DNA from 4 places in the Escherichia fergusonii ATCC 35469 genome. Region 1 is predicted to be linked to each of the others. Evidence: predicted binding sites of a transcription regulator. Region 1 holds the regulator's gene; each other region holds the start of a gene.
The links. The regulator PurR, encoded in region 1, represses purine synthesis genes. The targets are predictions, from matches to a motif close to CANGCAAACGTTTGCNTG.

Region 1 (4,935 bases):
TACCAATAACCAGGGCAACATTTGCTGGCCATGCCATTTCTGCAATGCCGCACGGCAACCATAACCACCAATCAGGAAAGCGATAGTCTGTGGAACATAACTCAAACCAATCACCGCCGGGGTGTAACCCATTTCACTGAGAATGAATGGCGAACCTGTCAGCCAGGCGAAAAAGCTGGCAGAACACGCTGCATAAATCAGCACATTGCCACGGTAAGCCTTTGAACGCAGCAGGGTAGTGAAAGTGAGTGACTGCTGCTTATTTTCCTGATTTTTACGCGCAGGTTTAAGGCGCAGAGCAGGAATCATCAACAAGACAGTGATGGCAAACAGCGTGGCAAAAATGGATTGCCATGAAAAATGCACCAGTAGCCAGCTTCCCACTAACGGCGCCAGGGCAGGAGATAACCCCACCAGCGGCATAATCGTGGCGAAAATACGGTTAACTTTTTGTGAAGGATAATAATCGGTCACCAGTGCCTGCCAGATAACCGCTGCGGCACAGACACCAATCGCCTGGATAAAGCGCAAAACGAGTAATCCTACAGCGTTAGTGACCCACAGCATCCCCAAACTTCCGAGGGCAAAGATGGTCAGGCCAAGCAGCAGTATTGGTTTACGACCATAACGGTCTGATAGCGGTCCCCATAACAGCTGCGCGACGGCAAAGCCCGCCAGAAACAGACTGAGACTGGCACTAACGGCAGAAGCCGGGGTTTGCAGATCTGCCTGTATAGCGGCGAAAGCAGGTAAATACATATCGGTTGCCAGGAAACCGAGTACGCTTAAACCTGCCAGCCAGACTAAAAATCCTTTCCCAGGTTGCATAATTCATTCTCTGTAGTTATCAGTAAGACATCGGCGCAAAGTGTAGGGAGTGAAATTCTGATTGTGAAACGTTAATATTTGACGGGTGATTTCAAAAATTTTGTAGGCAGAATATGTGGTCTGAATACTCTCTTGAAGTGGTTGATGCGGTGGCGCGCAATGGCAGCTTTAGCGCAGCAGCACAGGAATTACATCGAGTGCCTTCTGCCGTCAGCTATACCGTAAGACAACTGGAAGAATGGTTAGCGGTGCCTCTTTTCGAACGCCGACACCGTGATGTAGAACTGACTCCGGCGGGAGCATGGTTTCTGAAAGAGGGGCGATCTGTTATCAAAAAAATGCAGATCACGCGACAACAATGCCAGCAAATTGCCAATGGGTGGCGAGGTGAGTTGGCCATCGCGGTGGATAACATTGTTCGTCCAGAACGTACACGTCAATTGATCGTCGATTTTTACCGTCATTTTGACGATGTTGAATTGCGCGTATTCCAGGAAGTCTTCAATGGTGTCTGGGATGCACTGGCTGACGGACGTGTGGAACTGGCTATAGGCGCGACACAAGCGATTCCTGTAGGGGGGCGCTATACGTTTCGCGATATGGGAATGTTGAGTTGGTGTTGCGTGGTTGCCAGTCATCATCCACTGGCAGCAATGCCGGGGCCATTAAGTGATGATACGTTGCGCAACTGGCCCTCGTTGGTGCGTGAAGACACATCAAGAAATCTACCAAAACGTATTACCTGGTTGTTGGATAACCAAAAAAGGGTAGTGGTACCGGACTGGGAGTCTTCAGCTACCTGTATTTCCGCTGGGTTATGCATGGCGATGGTACCTACGCATTTTGCCAAGCCGTGGATCGACAGCGGTAAATGGGTAGCGCTACAGCTTGAAAATCCATTCCCGGACGCTGCCTGTTGTCTTACCTGGCAGCAAAACGATATGTCACCAGCGCTCGCCTGGTTGCTGGATTATCTGGGAGACAGCGAAACGCTGAATAAAGAGTGGTTGCGGGAGCCAGAATCGGCTCCCACAAAGACATCTTAACGACGATAGTCGCGGAAAGGACCATCTGCGACAGAACGACGTTCAATCAGGCGCGGATGTACTTCAATGGATTGCGGTTCTTCACGCTTATTCACAATACGGTCCAGCAACATGTTGAATGCTGTTTCGCCCAGTGAATCTTTTGGCTGGTGAATAGTTGTCAGTGCTGGCGTGAAGTAACGGGCGTTGCGCACGTTATCATAACCGATCACTGAAATATCTTGTGGTACACGCAGGCCCATTTCATCGGCAGCACACAATGCACCCATGGCCATGATATCGCCACCACAGAAAACTGCCGTGGGGCGATGCGTTTGCGCAAGAATCTGCTGCATTGCGCGATAACCAGATTCTGGTTCGAAATCTCCCTGTACGATCCAGTTTTCCGGCACTTTAATCAGCGCTTCTTCCATCGCTTTCATAAAGCCTGCCAGACGACCCGCGCCGGTATTACGTTCCAGAGGTCCGGGGATTACGCCGATATCGCGGTGTCCACGTTCAATCAGGTAACGACCTGCCATGTATCCGCCTTCAAAAGCGTTATCAATCACGGCATCGGTGAAATCAGCTTTTGCCTCACCCCAATCCATGACCACCATTGGGATGTGGCGATACTCTTCCAGCATGGTGAGCAAGGGCTCTGGATATTCAGAACACATTACCAGCAATCCATCCACGCGCTTTTGCGCCATCATGGAAAGGTAAGCACGTTGCTTTTCCAGGTTGTTCCAGGCATTACCCAAAATCAGCGTGTAGCCTTTCTGGAAGCAGTTTTTCTCAACCGCTTCAATGATTTCCGCAAAATAAGCAGCTTCACTACTGGTTGCCAGCAGGCCGATTGACTTGGTGTGGTTAACCTTCAGACTTCGAGCAACGGCGCTCGGAGAATAATGCAATTCTTTGATTGCTGCCCAGACGGCATTACGGGTTTCTTCCGCAACAAAGCGTGTTTTGTTGATTACGTGTGAAACAGTTGTAGTGGAAACGTTTGCTCGCTTCGCTACATCTTTGATTGTTGCCATTACATCTCACTCCAGACCCGATCCATAACTCCATTAAATGCCAGGTAAACGTTTGCCTTTACACACCCTGAGCGCAACGTCAGGGTTGCGGCACGCCGGAAAATACGACACGGAACGACAGGAAGGGGTCAATGGCCGGTACGCTATACTTGTAAGCGTGGAATTTTGGCCGATCTTGACCAAAAGGGGAAGTGCTAAAAACAGTTATCACGCTAAATGGCGGGAGATTTTTAGCCAAATGTATGCAAAAATGCGCTACATCACTTTTTGTGTGGGAATAAAAAGGAGAAAACTTGATGAGCAATGATCTGAAATACTCTTTAATTACGACCTTAATCGTCCTCGCTTTGATCGTTGCGGGTGGTCTGACCGCAGCTCTGCACTGATTTTTACCCCGAGGGAGAATTCTCTCCCTCATTCGCTCTTCTCCAATTGTTAGCAAATCTGCAAAAGTGTTTTGTAAATTTGTTATTTTCATTATTTTGTGATTGATGTCATGCTTTTCTCCACTTACTTAGGTATCGCGTAAAACGCGAAGACGTGGAGTCGAAGCATGAAGATAAATTATCCCTTGCTGGCGCTGGCAATTGGCGCATTTGGTATTGGGACAACGGAATTCTCCCCAATGGGCTTGTTGCCTGTGATCGCTCGTGGTGTGGATGTCTCCATACCTGCGGCTGGTATGTTGATTAGTGCCTATGCCGTGGGAGTCATGGTTGGTGCGCCTTTAATGACATTGTTACTTTCTCATCGCGCCCGACGTAACGCCCTGATTTTTCTGATGGCAATCTTTACGCTTGGTAATGTACTTTCTGCGATTGCGCCAGATTACACCACATTAATGTTGTCACGTATTTTGACCAGCCTTAACCATGGCGCCTTCTTCGGTCTTGGTTCGGTTGTCGCTGCAAGCGTAGTGCCTAAGCACAAGCAGGCGAGTGCCGTTGCCACGATGTTTATGGGGTTGACGCTGGCTAATATTGGTGGCGTACCCGCAGCCACCTGGCTTGGTGAAACAATTGGCTGGCGAATGTCCTTTATGGCAACGGCAGTGTTAGGGGTGGTTTCAATGGTCAGTCTTTGGTTCTCTTTACCAAAAGGTGGGGCAGGGGCACGGCCAGATGTCAAAAAAGAACTGGGTGTGCTGTTACGACCGCAAGTGCTCTCAGCACTGCTGACCACGGTACTGGGCGCGGGGGCCATGTTTACGCTCTATACCTATATCTCTCCTGTATTACAAACCATTACCCATGCGACGCCTGTGTTCGTAACGGCAATGCTGGTGTTGATTGGTGTTGGTTTTTCTATCGGCAATTACCTGGGCGGCAAATTTGCTGATCGCTCTGTGAATGGAACGCTAAAAGGCTTTTTATTCTTGCTGATGGTGATTATGTTGCTGATTCCATTCCTGGCACGCAATGAGTATGGTGCCGCGGTCGCGATGGTTGTCTGGGGGGCGGCTACCTTTGCTGTTGTTCCACCATTGCAAATGCGGGTGATGCGCGTTGCCAGTGAAGCGCCGGGGCTATCTTCTTCGGTCAATATTGGGGCGTTTAATTTAGGAAACGCTTTAGGTGCGGCAGCTGGTGGCGCGGTGATATCCGGCGGCCTGGGCTACAGTTTTGTTCCGGTGATGGGGGCAATCATTGCCGGGGTGGCGTTACTGTTGGTGTTTATTTCGGCGCGTAAACAACCTGAGGCGGTATGCGTGGCGGGTTGATAGCAAACAAAAACGCAGAAGGGAAAGCCTTCTGCGTTATCACAATTACTCAGCGAAGTTTTTCGCAGCAAATTCCCAGTTTACCAGTGCCCAGAAATGCTCCAGGTAGCCAGGACGTGCATTACGATAGTCGATGTAGTAAGCGTGTTCCCAGACGTCAACGGTCAGCAGCGGTTTCGCGTCAGTAGTCAGCGGAGTGCCCGCGTTAGAGGTCGACACGATAGCCAGTTTGCCATCGCTGTTTTTCACCAACCAGGTCCAGCCAGAACCAAAGTTTTTGATAGCCGCATCAGTAAACTGTGCTTTGAAGTCAGCAAAG
Region 2 (4,935 bases), 2.2 Mb from region 1:
GCCATCACCACGCCAAGAGAAGCGCGTTCATCCCACTCGGAGGTTTTCTCGTCCAGCTTGCCTTCACAGGCTGCCAGGCAGAGTTCAACCAGATCGGACTTCATGCGCAGCATAATCGGCTGAGTTTCAGGATCGCCAAAGCGGCAGTTAAATTCGATAACCTTCGGATTACCCTGTTTGTCGATCATCAGGCCCGCATAGAGAAAACCGGTGTAGGTGTTGCCTTCCGCCGCCATACCTTTCACGGTTGGCCAGATGATACGTTCCATCGTGCGCAGATGAACTTCATCGGTCACCACTGGCGCAGGGGAGTAAGCGCCCATACCGCCCGTGTTCGGCCCGGTATCTTTATCGCCTACGCGTTTGTGATCCTGGCTGGTGGCCATTGGCAGCACATGCTCACCGTCCACCATCACGATAAAGCTCGCTTCTTCGCCGTCGAGGAACTCTTCGATAACAATACGATGACCCGCGTCGCCAAAAGCGTTGCCTGCCAGCATGTCGTGAACGGCCGCTTCGGCTTCTTCCAGCGTCATCGCTACGATAACGCCTTTCCCGGCAGCCAGACCGTCCGCTTTAATGACGATTGGCGCGCCTTTCTCACGCAGATACGCCAGTGCAGGTTCTACCTCGGTGAAGTTCTGGTATTCCGCCGTAGGGATCTTATGGCGGGCCAGGAAATCTTTGGTAAACGCTTTCGAGCCTTCCAGTTGCGCGGCGCCTGCGGTTGGGCCGAAGATTTTTAGCCCGGCGGCGCGGAAGGTATCGACCACGCCTTTCACCAGCGGCGCTTCCGGGCCGACGATGGTCAGGTCGATCTTTTCATTTTGCGCGAAATCCAGCAGTGCCGGGATGTCGGTCACGCCAATAGCGACGTTTTGCAGCGCAGGTTCCAGCGCAGTGCCTGCGTTACCCGGAGCAACAAAAACAGTCTCAACCAGCGGCGACTGGGCCGCTTTCCAGGCCAGCGCGTGCTCGCGCCCGCCATTACCAATCACTAATACTTTCATCTGTCGCTCCATTAATGGCGGAAGTGGCGCATGTCGGTGAAGAGCATCGCAATACCGTGCTCGTCGGCGGCGGCAATCACTTCGTCATCACGGATAGAACCGCCAGGCTGGATTACGCAGGTCACGCCCGCAGCGGCCGCGGCATCAATACCGTCGCGGAACGGGAAGAATGCGTCAGAAGCCATTGACGAACCTTTCACTTCCAGGCCTTCATCGGCAGCTTTAATACCGGCGATTTTCGCGGAGTACACGCGGCTCATCTGGCCTGCGCCAATACCGATGGTCATATTGTTTTTGGCGTAGACAATGGCGTTAGATTTCACGAACTTCGCCACCTTCCAGCAGAATAGCGCATCACGCAGCTCCTGTTCGGTCGGCTGACGTTTGGTGACGACGCGCAGTTCTTCTGCACCAACCATCCCCAGGTCACGATCCTGAACCAGCAGACCGCCGTTCACGCGTTTGAAATCAAGGCCTGGAACACGCTCGGCCCACTGACCACATGTCAGGACACGTACGTTCTGTTTAGCAGCGGTGATTTGCAACGCTTCTTCGCTGGCGGACGGCGCAATAATCACTTCGACAAACTGACGAGAAATGATGGCCTGTGCGGTTTCAGCATCCAGCTCGCGGTTAAAGGCGATAATGCCGCCGAACGCCGAGGTAGGATCGGTTTTATACGCGCGATCGTAAGCATCAAGAATGGAATTGCCGATAGCCACGCCGCATGGGTTGGCGTGCTTCACAATCACACATGCTGGCTCGGCGAACTCTTTCACGCACTCCAGCGCCGCATCGGTATCGGCGATGTTGTTATAAGAGAGGGCTTTACCCTGAACCTGGGTTGCGGTGGCAACGGAGGCTTCTTTCACATTCTCTTCTATATAGAAGGCAGCCTGCTGGTGGCTGTTCTCGCCGTAGCGCATATCCTGCTTCTTAATGAAGTTCAGGTTCAGCGTGCGCGGGAAGCGACCGGCGGCTTCTTTGCTTTCACCGTGGTAAGCCGGAACCATGCTGCCGAAGTAGTTGGCAATCATGCTGTCGTAGGCGGCGGTGTGTTCGAAGGCTTTGATAGCGAGATCGAAACGGGTTGCAAGCGTCAGCGATCCTTCGTTGGCATCCATCTCTTTAATAATGGCGTCGTAGTCGCTGCTCTTCACCACGATAGCGACATCTTTATGGTTCTTGGCAGCGGAGCGCACCATCGTTGGGCCGCCGATATCGATGTTCTCAACCGCATCTTCCAGCGAGCAGCCTTCACGGGCAACGGTCTGGGCGAACGGATACAGGTTAACAACCACCATATCGATAGGCTGGATCTGATGTTCTTCCATAATGGCATCGTCCTGGCCGCGACGGCCCAGAATGCCACCATGCACTTTCGGATGCAGGGTCTTCACGCGTCCATCCATCATCTCCGGGAAACCGGTGTAATCGGAAACTTCGGTTACCGGCAGACCTTTTTCTGCTAACAGACGGGCAGTACCCCCTGTAGACAGCAGCTCCACACCGCGTGCGGAAAGTGCCTGGGCGAATTCGACGATACCGGCTTTGTCAGAAACACTGAGCAGAGCGCGGCGGACTGGACGACGTTGTTGCATGGTAAATCCCCTGGATTTGACTATTACAGAGAGCGTTAGCTGAATTTTTCGCGAAAAACTCAGCTAACGCCCCTAACGGGGCATCCTTATTTTTCGCCCGCATTGTAACGAAAACGTTTGCGCAACGCTCGCGAATTTTTCTCTTTCAATAGCGATCACAATTTTGACTGTGGTTACCGTGGGAAAAATACAGAAATTATATTGATGATTGTGGATAACTCTGTGCGTAAAAAGGTATAAAGCGGGGTTTTGCTGGGGAATGCAGCAGTCAGTCATTTTTCTGCAATTTTTCTATTGCGGCCTGCGGAGAACTCCCTATAATGCGCCTCCATCGACACGGCGGATGTGAATCACTTCACACAAACAGCCGGTTCGGTTGAAGAGAAAAATCCTGAAACTCAGGGTTGACTCTGAAAGAGGAAAGCGTAATATACGCCACCTCGCGACAGTGAGCTGAAAGCCGCGTCGCAACTGCTCTTTAACAATTTATCAGACAATCTGTGTGGGCACTCGAAGATACGGATTCTTAACGTCGCAAGACGAAAAATGAATACCAAGTCTCAAGAGTGAACACGTAATTCATTACGAAGTTTAATTCTTTGAGCATCAAACTTTTAAATTGAAGAGTTTGATCATGGCTCAGATTGAACGCTGGCGGCAGGCCTAACACATGCAAGTCGAACGGTAACAGGGATCAGCTTGCTGATTCGCTGACGAGTGGCGGACGGGTGAGTAATGTCTGGGAAACTGCCTGATGGAGGGGGATAACTACTGGAAACGGTAGCTAATACCGCATAACGTCGCAAGACCAAAGAGGGGGACCTTCGGGCCTCTTGCCATCGGATGTGCCCAGATGGGATTAGCTAGTAGGTGGGGTAACGGCTCACCTAGGCGACGATCCCTAGCTGGTCTGAGAGGATGACCAGCCACACTGGAACTGAGACACGGTCCAGACTCCTACGGGAGGCAGCAGTGGGGAATATTGCACAATGGGCGCAAGCCTGATGCAGCCATGCCGCGTGTATGAAGAAGGCCTTCGGGTTGTAAAGTACTTTCAGCGGGGAGGAAGGGAGTAAAGTTAATACCTTTGCTCATTGACGTTACCCGCAGAAGAAGCACCGGCTAACTCCGTGCCAGCAGCCGCGGTAATACGGAGGGTGCAAGCGTTAATCGGAATTACTGGGCGTAAAGCGCACGCAGGCGGTTTGTTAAGTCAGATGTGAAATCCCCGGGCTCAACCTGGGAACTGCATCTGATACTGGCAAGCTTGAGTCTCGTAGAGGGGGGTAGAATTCCAGGTGTAGCGGTGAAATGCGTAGAGATCTGGAGGAATACCGGTGGCGAAGGCGGCCCCCTGGACGAAGACTGACGCTCAGGTGCGAAAGCGTGGGGAGCAAACAGGATTAGATACCCTGGTAGTCCACGCCGTAAACGATGTCGACTTGGAGGTTGTGCCCTTGAGGCGTGGCTTCCGGAGCTAACGCGTTAAGTCGACCGCCTGGGGAGTACGGCCGCAAGGTTAAAACTCAAATGAATTGACGGGGGCCCGCACAAGCGGTGGAGCATGTGGTTTAATTCGATGCAACGCGAAGAACCTTACCTGGTCTTGACATCCACGGAAGTTTTCAGAGATGAGAATGTGCCTTCGGGAACCGTGAGACAGGTGCTGCATGGCTGTCGTCAGCTCGTGTTGTGAAATGTTGGGTTAAGTCCCGCAACGAGCGCAACCCTTATCCTTTGTTGCCAGCGGTCCGGCCGGGAACTCAAAGGAGACTGCCAGTGATAAACTGGAGGAAGGTGGGGATGACGTCAAGTCATCATGGCCCTTACGACCAGGGCTACACACGTGCTACAATGGCGCATACAAAGAGAAGCGACCTCGCGAGAGCAAGCGGACCTCATAAAGTGCGTCGTAGTCCGGATTGGAGTCTGCAACTCGACTCCATGAAGTCGGAATCGCTAGTAATCGTGGATCAGAATGCCACGGTGAATACGTTCCCGGGCCTTGTACACACCGCCCGTCACACCATGGGAGTGGGTTGCAAAAGAAGTAGGTAGCTTAACCTTCGGGAGGGCGCTTACCACTTTGTGATTCATGACTGGGGTGAAGTCGTAACAAGGTAACCGTAGGGGAACCTGCGGTTGGATCACCTCCTTACCTTAAAGAACTGTGCTTTGCAGTGCTCACACAGATTGTCTGATAGAAAGTGAAAAGCAAGGCGTCTTGCGAAGCAGACTGATACGTCCCCTTCGTCTAGAGGCCCAGGACACCGCCCTTTCACGGCGGTAACAGGGGTTCGAATCCCCTAGGGGACGCCACTTGC
Region 3 (4,935 bases), 300 kb from region 1:
CCTTCTTGCTAACGAAGCCTCGTTACGTGATCTCCAACAACGTTGTCCGGCCAGTGTAAAAATGGAGCAATTCCGCCCCAATCTGGTGGTTTCCGGTGCGTCGGCCTGGGAAGAAGATAGCTGGAAAGTGATTCGTATTGGTGATGTGGTGTTTGATGTGGTTAAACCTTGTAGCCGCTGTATTTTCACCACCGTCAGCCCAGAAAAAGGGCAAAAACATCCGGCAGGCGAACCATTAAAAACATTGCAATCTTTCCGAACAGCCCAGGATAACGGCGATGTCGATTTTGGTCAGAATTTAATTGCCCGTAATAGTGGCGTGATTCGCGTTGGCGACGAGGTGGAAATTCTGGCAACGGCTCCGGCGAAAGTTTACGGCGCAGCTGCCGTGGACGATACCGTCGACGCCGCGCAGCAACCGGACGCAAATGTAGATATTGACTGGCAAGGGCAGGCATTTCGTGGAAATAACCAACAGGTTCTGCTGGAGCAATTAGAAAATCGGGGAATTCGTATCCCTTATTCTTGCCGCGCGGGCATTTGTGGAAGCTGCCGTGTTCAGCTTTTAGAAGGCGAAGTCACACCGCTCAAAAAATCAGCAATCAGCAATGATGGCACTATTCTTTGCTGTAGTTGTGTGCCGAAGACTGCGCTCAAACTAGCGCGTTAAACTGCCTGTTCGAGGCTGAAACTGTCAACATTAACCTGCGGTTTCAGCCTGTCATTCATGATTTTGATGGCGTCCCCCAACTGCATCGCGCGACCAGCAATAACAACGCAGGGTTGCGCCAACAGGCACAGTGCAGCATTTTCGCCAGATTCAACGACCAGCAAATTGACCTGCTCGTGAGTATCGCTCAACCAGACACAAGCGGCATCACCGGGCATTGGTGCCCACATTTCGCCATGAGATATAAAATGCCAGCTTTTCGGCATTTGCGGCTTGAGATAACGAATTGCTACCAGTGCATTAAGCACTAACTCAGCTTTCTGTTCTTTGGATAACGGCAGGTCACGGCATTTTTCTTCAAAAGAAAAATAGAGCGCTGCATCATCAACACAAAAACCGGAGGGATTAAAGGCATCTGGCGTGAGCATTTTACGAGCAAAACGCGAGCGAAATAACATACCATTGGCTAAATCGAGCATCATTCGATCGTGCTCTTCATCATAATACCAGCGCCAGTTATCGTCAGGTTTAATTCGCATGCGGATTCTCCCACCTAAATCATTCTGCGCAACATTGTCCTTTGCCGCTTCGTTTATTGCCCTAAATAAGAAAAGACTAAAATGTATAAATAAGCAACAGGTAAGGAATATAAAACAACCAGGGCTGGAAATAAAGCCCCGGTTGTCTCATAACGTTAAAAAGGAGAAATTAATCAGATATTGCTAACGATTTCTTTAATCAAAGGCGGTCCTTTAAAAATAAATCCCGAATAAATTTGCACCAGCGTTGCACCCGCAGCAATCTTTTCACGTGCAGCGATAACCGAGTCAATGCCGCCAACACCGATGATCGGTAAACGACCGTTTAATTCCTGTGATAAGCGGCGAATAATTTCTGTGCTTTTTAACTGAAGCGGACGACCGCTTAAGCCACCGGTTTGATCGCAATTTTTCATTCCCTGTACCAGAGAGCGATCAAGTGTGGTATTGGTCGCAATAACGCCATCAATATTATGGCGAACTAAACTATCGGCAACCTGGATCAATTCTTCTTCAGAAAGATCCGGCGCGATCTTCACTGCGATCGGCACATATTTTTGATGGATCTTTTGCAGATCGTTTTGTTTATTTTTGATCGCGATTAATAAATCATCGAGCGCTTCACCATATTGCAGGGTGCGTAATCCCGGTGTATTCGGCGAGGAAATATTGATGGCGATATAACCAGCATAAGGATAAATTTTATCCATACAAATCAGATAGTCATCTTTACCCTGCTCCACCGGTGTATCTTTATTTTTGCCGATGTTAATACCCAGGACGCCGTCATAATGGGCTTTTTTTACATTCTCAATAAGATTATCCACCCCGAGATTGTTAAAGCCCATTCGATTGATCAGCCCTTCGGCATCAACCAGGCGGAAAAGACGCGGTTTGTCATTTCCAGGTTGTGGACGCGGCGTTACAGTGCCGATCTCAATCGAGCCAAACCCCATTGCGCCTAACGCGTCAATACACTCCCCGTCTTTATCCAGACCAGCGGCAAGACCAAGCGGATTTTTAAATGTCAGCCCCATGCAACTGACAGGTTTAACAGGTACTTTCTGCCGGACAAGTGCTTCAAACGGAGTACCTGTAATGCGGCGTAATTGCTGAAAAGTAAACTCATGAGCGCGCTCTGGATCGAGCTGGAAAAGGGCTTTACGAACGAAGGGGTAGTACATGAACTCTCCTGGATTCCCGGTGTGCAAACCGGGGGCGTATTATGTGCGAGTTCGGTTCAAAAGTGAATTGACCTGCGGCAAAAAATAGCAAACGTTTTCTTATTGCGCTTTTTTTATGCTTTTTTTGGCTTTTCTTCCTCAGATAAATCATTTCGACTCGCGGACGCCCTCTGTCAGACTGACCTAATTGTTATCAATGTTAACAAAACAAGAACAATTGGTTATAAGGAGAGAGTATGCGTGTCATCACCCTGGCGGGTAGTCCTCGCTTTCCTTCTCGCTCCAGCTCCTTGCTGGAATATGCGCGGGAAAAACTAAATGGCCTGGATGTAGAGGTTTATCACTGGAATCTGCAAAACTTCGCCCCGGAAGATCTGCTCTATGCCCGTTTCGATAGTCCGGCGCTAAAAACCTTCACCGAACAATTGCAACAGGCCGATGGGTTGATTGTCGCCACGCCAGTGTATAAAGCCGCCTATTCCGGAGCGCTGAAAACCCTGCTCGATCTGCTGCCAGAACGCGCTTTGCAAGGCAAAGTGGTGCTGCCGCTGGCAACGGGCGGCACGGTGGCCCATCTACTGGCAGTCGATTACGCACTTAAACCGGTTTTAAGCGCACTGAAAGCCCAGGAGATCCTGCACGGCGTATTTGCCGATGACTCGCAGGTGATTGATTACCACCACAAACCCCAGTTCACGCCAAATCTGCAAACCCGTCTTGATGCCGCGCTCGACACCTTCTGGCAGGCGCTGCACCGCCGCGATGTTCAGGTTCCCGATCTTCTGTCTCTGCGAGGTAATGCCCATGCGTAAGATCATTAAACTGGCGCTGGCGGGATTACTCAGCGTCTCCACACTTGCGATTGCCGCAGAGTCTTCGCCAGAGGCGTTAAGGATTGGCTATCAGAAAAGCAATATCAGTTCGGTACTGGCGAAAAATTACCAAATGCTGGAAAAACGCTATCCGCAAACAAAAATCTCCTGGGTGGAGTTCCCCGCGGGTCCGCAAATGTTGGAAGCGTTAAACGTTGGCAGTATTGATCTCGGCAGTACCGGAGATATTCCGCCAATCTTTGCCCAGGCTGCCGGGGCTGATTTGGTATATGTGGGCGTCGAGCCGCCGAAGCCCAAAGCCGAAGTGATTCTGGTGGCAGAAAACAGCCCGATCAAAACCGTAGCCGATCTTAAAGGTCACAAAGTTGCTTTTCAGAAAGGTTCCAGTTCACACAACCTTTTACTGCGCGCACTACGCCAGGCCGGGCTTAAATTCACGGATATCCAGCCCACTTACCTGACGCCCGCCGATGCCCGCGCCGCGTTCCAGCAAGGTAACGTCGACGCCTGGGCTATCTGGGATCCCTACTACTCCGCTGCATTATTACAGGGCGGCGTGCGAGTGCTGAAAGATGGCACCGGTCTCAATCAAACAGGATCGTTTTATCTGGCTGCCCGTCCGTATGCAGAAAAAAACGGCGCTTTTATTCAGGGCGTGCTGGCAACCTTTAGTGAGGCCGATGCGTTAACCCGCAGTCAGCGTAAGCAAAGCATCCCTTTACTGGCAAAAACAATGGGTTTACCGGCACCGGTGATTGCCTCTTACTTAGATCATCGCCCTCCTACCACCATCAAACCGGTTAACGCCGATGTTGCCGCCTTACAGCAGCAAACGGCAGATCTGTTTTATGAAAACCGTCTGGTACCGAAAAAAGTCGATATTCGCCAGCGCATCTGGCAGCCCTCTCAACTGGAAGGAAAACAATTATGAGTCTGAATATGTTCTGGTTTTTACCGACCCACGGTGACGGGCATTATCTGGGAACGGAAGAAGGTTCACGTTCGGTTGATCACGGTTATCTGCAACAAATTGCGCAAGTGGCGGATCGTCTGGGCTATACCGGTGTGCTGATCCCGACGGGGCGATCGTGTGAAGATGCGTGGCTGGTGGCGGCGTCGATGATCCCGGTGACACAACGGCTGAAGTTTCTTGTCGCCCTGCGCCCCAGCGTAACCTCACCTACCGTTGCCGCCCGCCAGGCCGCCACGCTTGACCGTCTCTCTAACGGACGTGCGTTGTTTAACCTGGTCACAGGCAGCGATCCCCAAGAACTGGCAGGCGACGGCGTGTTCCTTGATCATAGCGAGCGTTACGAAGCCTCGGCAGAATTTACCCAGGTCTGGCGGCGGTTGTTGCTTGGCGAGACTGTGGATTTCAACGGCAAACATATTCATGTACGCGGAGCCAAACTGCTCTTCCCGCCGATTCAACAGCCTTATCCTCCGCTTTACTTTGGCGGATCGTCAGATGTCGCCCAGGATCTGGCCGCTGAACAGGTTGATCTTTATCTCACCTGGGGCGAACCGCCTGAACTGGTAAAAGAGAAGATCGCGCATGTTCGTGCAAAAGCTGCCGCACATGGACGCAAAATTCGTTTCGGTATTCGCCTGCATGTGATTGTCCGCGAAACCAACGACGAAGCGTGGCAGGCCGCTGAACGCTTAATCTCCCATCTTGATGATGAGACCATCGCTAAAGCACAAGCCGC
Region 4 (4,935 bases), 2.1 Mb from region 1:
GCGATGGCGATGGGCGCACCGCTTGGTGTTCTGTGCTATCACTGGGTTGGGCTACAAGGACTTTCACTTTTTATTATGGCGGTTGCCCTGGTGGCACTGCTGCTGGCGATCCCACGTCCAGCGGTGAAAGCGAGCAAAGGGAAGCCGCTACCGTTTCGTGCAGTACTGGGGCGAGTCTGGCTTTATGGGATGGCGCTGGCAATGGCGTCTGCCGGGTTTGGCGTTATCGCCACCTTTATCACGCTGTTTTATGACGCGAAAGGTTGGGACGGAGCGGCCTTCGCACTGACGCTATTTAGCTGTGCGTTTGTCGGTACACGATTGTTATTCCCTGGCGGCATTAACCGTATCGGCGGCTTAAACGTAGCGATGATTTGCTTTAGTGTTGAGATAATCGGCTTGCTACTGGTCGGGGTTGCGATGGTACCCTGGATGGCGAAAGTGGGCGTTTTGCTGGCAGGTGCGGGTTTTTCGTTGGTCTTTCCGGCGTTGGGCGTTGTGGCAGTAAAAGCAGTGCCACAGCAAAATCAGGGGGCGGCTCTGGCGACTTATACCGTCTTTATGGATTTATCTCTTGGTATTACCGGACCGTTAGCCGGGTTGGTCATGAGCTGGGCAGGTGTATCCGTGATTTATCTGGCTGCGGCGGGGCTGGTGGTTATTGCATTACTACTAACATGGCGGTTAAAAAAACGGCCTCCGCAACCACTGTCGGAGACCGCTTCATCATCGTAGTCGTTACTTAATTTCCAGAGTGTTAATGATGCTTTCCGCTGCGGTTTGCGCTTTTTGTTGATCGTCCGCTGGCAACGTAATTTGCATGGTCAACAATTGCTTATCTACATTGCCTAAAACAACAGAAGAATAAGCTGTCTGGCCTTTTGCGGAGATAATACTGTCCAGCTGCTGTAACTTGTGCCCATTAACTTCGATGGTTTTGTTCGTGACGACCTGCAGTTGTGGGTCACGGCTGCGCTGTTGATCTTCCAGACGCTTCGCCAGCACTGCCAGATCCAGGTTAGGATCATCACCCATAATGACAATGACAGCTTTCTGCCCACTGGCATCAGAGTAAACGTGCATATTATTGGCCTGAGTGCCCAGCTTGCCACTCTGATCAGTCATGTCTGCAGGTAGCTGGAAACTGAGTTTACCGTCCAACAAATTTACTGATTGCCCGGCAGCATTGCTTTCAGCAACGGTGCCTTCAGTTGAAGCGTTGGTGTCTTTGTCATCACAAGCCGCAAGCCCCATAACCAGCAGACCAATACCGACATATTTAACCAGATTGCGCATTGACTTCTTCCTTTCGATAAACGGCCATAACGGCTCATTCACCCATCTTATCACAACTCTGATAACGTACCTTTAACTCGCCTGCAATGCGTTGATTTCAGATTTGTCTGCCAGTCTTTTCAACAGCATATTGAGTAATACGCCATACATCGGCAGGAAGAAAACGATACTGATTAACACTTTGAAACAGTAATCGACCAGCGCGATTTCCATCCAGTGCTCGGCCATAAAGGCATCCGGGCTGCGCCAGAAGGCAATGAAGAAGAAGGCCAGCGTGTCACTGACGTTCCCAAACAGCGTGGAAGCTGTCGGGGCCAGCCACCAGCGACGACTCTGGCGCAGGCGGTTAAAGACGTGCACGTCGAGGATCTGCCCCAGCGCGTAGGCCATGAAGCTGGCGGTGGCAATACGTGCGACAAACAGGTTGAAGTGGGCGAGAGCGCCGAACCCTTGCCATGAACCCATATAGAACAGCGATGAGATGACGTAGGAGATCAGCAACGCCGGGATCATTACCGCGAAGATAATGCGTCGGGCCAGCGGCGCGCCAAAAATACGCACGGTCAGGTCGGTGGCAAGAAAAATAAACGGAAAGCTAAACGCGCCCCAGGTGGTATGAAATCCAAAAATAGTAATCGGGAGCTGTACCAGATAGTTGCTGGAGGTGATCACCAGCAGATGAAATAGCGATAGCCAGAACAACGCTTTTACGCGCTGCGATTGAGAAAAATGCGTCATATTGTGACCTTTTTGGTAATTGGGGTGAGGGAACCCAACGCGCAGCGAGTTACCGCAATAACGCGTCTAAACTTTTAAGCCGCCGCATGATACTGCTTTGCCAAGACATTGCAACGGCTAATTTATACGCAATCGTTAACCTGATTGGCTTAACGGACAACAGGGCGTAAACTAGCGCCGTTTTTTTAGCGACAGAGAAGAAAATGACCGATCTCTTTTCCAGCCCTGACCATACTTTAGACGCTCTCGGCCTGCGCTGCCCGGAACCCGTGATGATGGTGCGCAAAACTGTGCGCAATATGCAACCTGGCGAAACGTTGCTGATTATTGCTGATGATCCGGCGACGACACGCGATATTCCTGGGTTTTGTACCTTTATGGAACACGAACTGGTTGCTAAAGAAACGGATGGACTGCCTTATCGTTATTTGATTCGCAAAGGGCATTAATTGCCCTTCGGGATTATATGCTCTAAAAAAATTTGAAGTACAGGAAGGTAGCAAACGTGTTAAGTGCAGGAGCTTAAACGACAGGGGCAAATGAAACCGCCCCCAGAATTACTTAACTTTCCCAGGTAATATCCAGCAACTCACCCTGCTCATCAAAATTAAATACCAGCAACTGATCCGAGATATCCTTTGATATCCCATAATCCACGGTCATTTTTAACCTGCCTGGAGCAGGAGCTGCTAACCAGAGATGAACGCCACGTAAAGTGAGTTGCTTTGCACAGGCCTCGTGCGTAGGTGGAGTTATATCAAGAGATTGTAATGTTTCAGCATCGAGTTCATCTAAATGAAACTCAATAAACTCATCAACAAACGCATTTGTTCCTTTCTTTTGCGCAAGTACGTTGCGGATAATTTCAGTACATGCAGGGAGGCTATCCAGGAGTGGAACGATTTTCTCAATGGGGGTATTTGGCAGGACATCTTCAAAAATATTTAGCCAGACAGTTCGCTTTTCATTGTTAAGCGTAACTGTTACGTATTCTGCGAAACCCTCTGACTCATCAACAGCGAGCCTTCCCCAGTAATTTGAATTTAACGTAATCATCCATTGATTCCATGTATATGTTATGTAATGAGATCCTGCGAAGCCCGTATTAGATAGCTTCGCAGGGCTCACCGTATATCATGGTCAGGATGGCAGCAATCCGAAAAACTACCCCTTCCTGCACAACAACCTTAACGCATTCGCCGTCACCAGCACTGTTGCACCCGTATCTGCCAGCACCGCCAGCCAAAGGCCAGTCATTCCTAATAGCGTGGTGACGAGGAAGATCCCTTTCAGCCCCAATGCAATGGTGATGTTCTGGCGGATATTGGCGTGAGTGGCGCGTGCCAGTTCAATCATCTGCGCCAGGCCGCGCAGGTGGTTATGGGTTAATGCTGCGTCGGCGGTTTCCAGCGCCACATCTGTGCCACTGCCCATTGCAATCCCAATAGCGGCAGCTTTCATCGCTGGCGCGTCGTTAATACCATCACCGACCATCGCCAGCGGCGCATGTTGATTCAGCTCGGTCACCGCTTTGACTTTATCTTCTGGCAACAGGCCCGCTTTAAATTCCAGCCCCAGTTCACCGGCGATTGCCGCCGCTGCGCGTGGATTATCGCCAGTGAGGATCACCCCTTTGACACCCAGGGCGCTCAGTTCGCTGATGGCAGTTACGGCGTCGGCGCGCAGGGTATCCTGCAATGCAATGACACCCAGCACTTCATCGTTACGCACCACCAGTACTACCGTTTGCCCGGCGCTTTCCAGTTCGTTAATTAAACCAGCAAATGCAACAGCCGGATGTTTTCCGGCAGCGCATATCAACACGCGCTCACCGTTAATCAGTGCTTCAATACCAGACCCGACCAGCGCCCGCTGTGATTCGGCGGCGGGAATGGCGAGTTCAGCAACCTGTGCTTCGCGTACGATGGCCTGCGCCAGTGGATGCGTCGCGCCTTGCTCGACCGCCGCTGCCAGTGTCAGCAGTTCAGATTCACTAATACCCGTTGCCGGATGAATCGCGGTAACGCGCGGTTTACCGACGGTCAGCGTACCGGTTTTATCAAACGCCACCTGGGTAACACGACCTAGTTGTTCCAGCGCCGCACCGCCTTTAATCAACGCCCCGCGGCGTGCCGCTGCTGCCAACCCGGAGGTTATCGCCGCAGGCGTGGAGATAACTAACGCACACGGGCAGCCAATCAGCAGCAGCGTCAGACCTTTATAAATCCACTCCTGCCAGCTTGCGGCAAACAGCAGCGGCGGCACCAGCGTCACCAGCAGGGCGACGGCCATAATCGCGGGCGTGTAGATACGGCTGAAACGGTCGATAAACCGCTCAATGGGCGCGCGGCGCTCTTCGGCTTCTTCGATCAGTTTCAGAATCCGGTCAATGGCGCTGGCACCCGGTTCTGACAGCACTTCCAGCGTTACCAGACGGTCTACGCTGGTGGCGCCTGCAGGAACTTTATCACCCGTCGCGCGCTCCACCGGAATGGATTCGCCGGTCAGGGCGCTTTCATCAAAACTGGCAAAGGGCGAGAGCAGTTTACCGTCGGCAGGTAAACGCCCACCTGCCGCAACTTCGATAACATCGCCCGGACGCAGGCTGTTAATTGCTACCTCTTCACGCTTGCCATTACGCAGGCGCGTGGCGGTTTCTGGTTTCAGCGCCATTAACGCGCTAACGCCCTGACGCGCGCGGCTGGCGGCCCAGCCTTCCAGTCGTTCACCAATCAAAAACAGCAGCAACACCATCGCAGCTTCAGCCGTTGCGCCAATAAACAGCGCGCCAATGGCGGCTACGCTCATTAACGTTTCAATGGCGAAGTAGCTGCCCGATTTGATCAGCCGTAATGCCTGGCGCGCAATCGGGTACAGCCCAAACAGTGTGGTCGCGATAAA

Region 2: a site for PurR is predicted at 2,718-2,735, ahead of purH (bifunctional phosphoribosylaminoimidazolecarboxamide formyltransferase/IMP cyclohydrolase). Genes of this name have one in related genera too.
Region 3: a site for PurR is predicted at 2,478-2,495, ahead of pyrD (quinone-dependent dihydroorotate dehydrogenase). Genes of this name have one in related genera too.
Region 4: a site for PurR is predicted at 2,160-2,177, ahead of tusA (sulfurtransferase TusA). Genes of this name have one in related genera too.

Annotation. Positions count from the first base shown of each region.
Region 1 covers NC_011740.1:1,421,156-1,426,090, forward strand. Annotated here, with positions in the region: gene punC (purine nucleoside transporter PunC) at 1-828, opposite strand, end outside; gene punR (DNA-binding transcriptional activator PunR) at 942-1,874, shown strand; gene purR (HTH-type transcriptional repressor PurR) at 1,871-2,896, opposite strand; gene cydH (cytochrome bd-I oxidase subunit CydH) at 3,193-3,282, shown strand; gene EFER_RS07015 (MFS transporter) at 3,450-4,616, shown strand; gene sodB (superoxide dismutase [Fe]) at 4,662-4,935, opposite strand, start outside.
Region 2 covers NC_011740.1:3,839,361-3,844,295, reverse strand. Annotated here, with positions in the region: gene purD (phosphoribosylamine--glycine ligase) at 1-1,010, opposite strand, end outside; gene purH (bifunctional phosphoribosylaminoimidazolecarboxamide formyltransferase/IMP cyclohydrolase) at 1,022-2,611, opposite strand; rRNA gene EFER_RS18755 (16S ribosomal RNA) at 3,228-4,769, shown strand; tRNA gene EFER_RS18750 (tRNA-Glu) at 4,855-4,930, shown strand.
Region 3 covers NC_011740.1:1,122,508-1,127,442, reverse strand. Annotated here, with positions in the region: gene ycbX (6-N-hydroxylaminopurine resistance protein YcbX) at 1-670, shown strand, start outside; gene zapC (cell division protein ZapC) at 667-1,209, opposite strand; gene pyrD (quinone-dependent dihydroorotate dehydrogenase) at 1,383-2,393, opposite strand; gene ssuE (NADPH-dependent FMN reductase) at 2,630-3,205, shown strand; gene ssuA (aliphatic sulfonate ABC transporter substrate-binding protein SsuA) at 3,198-4,157, shown strand; gene ssuD (FMNH2-dependent alkanesulfonate monooxygenase) at 4,154-4,935, shown strand, end outside.
Region 4 covers NC_011740.1:3,510,104-3,515,038, reverse strand. Annotated here, with positions in the region: gene EFER_RS17315 (MFS transporter) at 1-735, shown strand, start outside; gene EFER_RS17310 (DcrB family lipoprotein) at 739-1,296, opposite strand; gene EFER_RS17305 (7-cyano-7-deazaguanine/7-aminomethyl-7-deazaguanine transporter) at 1,369-2,034, opposite strand; gene tusA (sulfurtransferase TusA) at 2,238-2,483, shown strand; gene EFER_RS17295 (DUF2004 domain-containing protein) at 2,596-3,090, opposite strand; gene zntA (Zn(II)/Cd(II)/Pb(II) translocating P-type ATPase ZntA) at 3,199-4,935, opposite strand, start outside.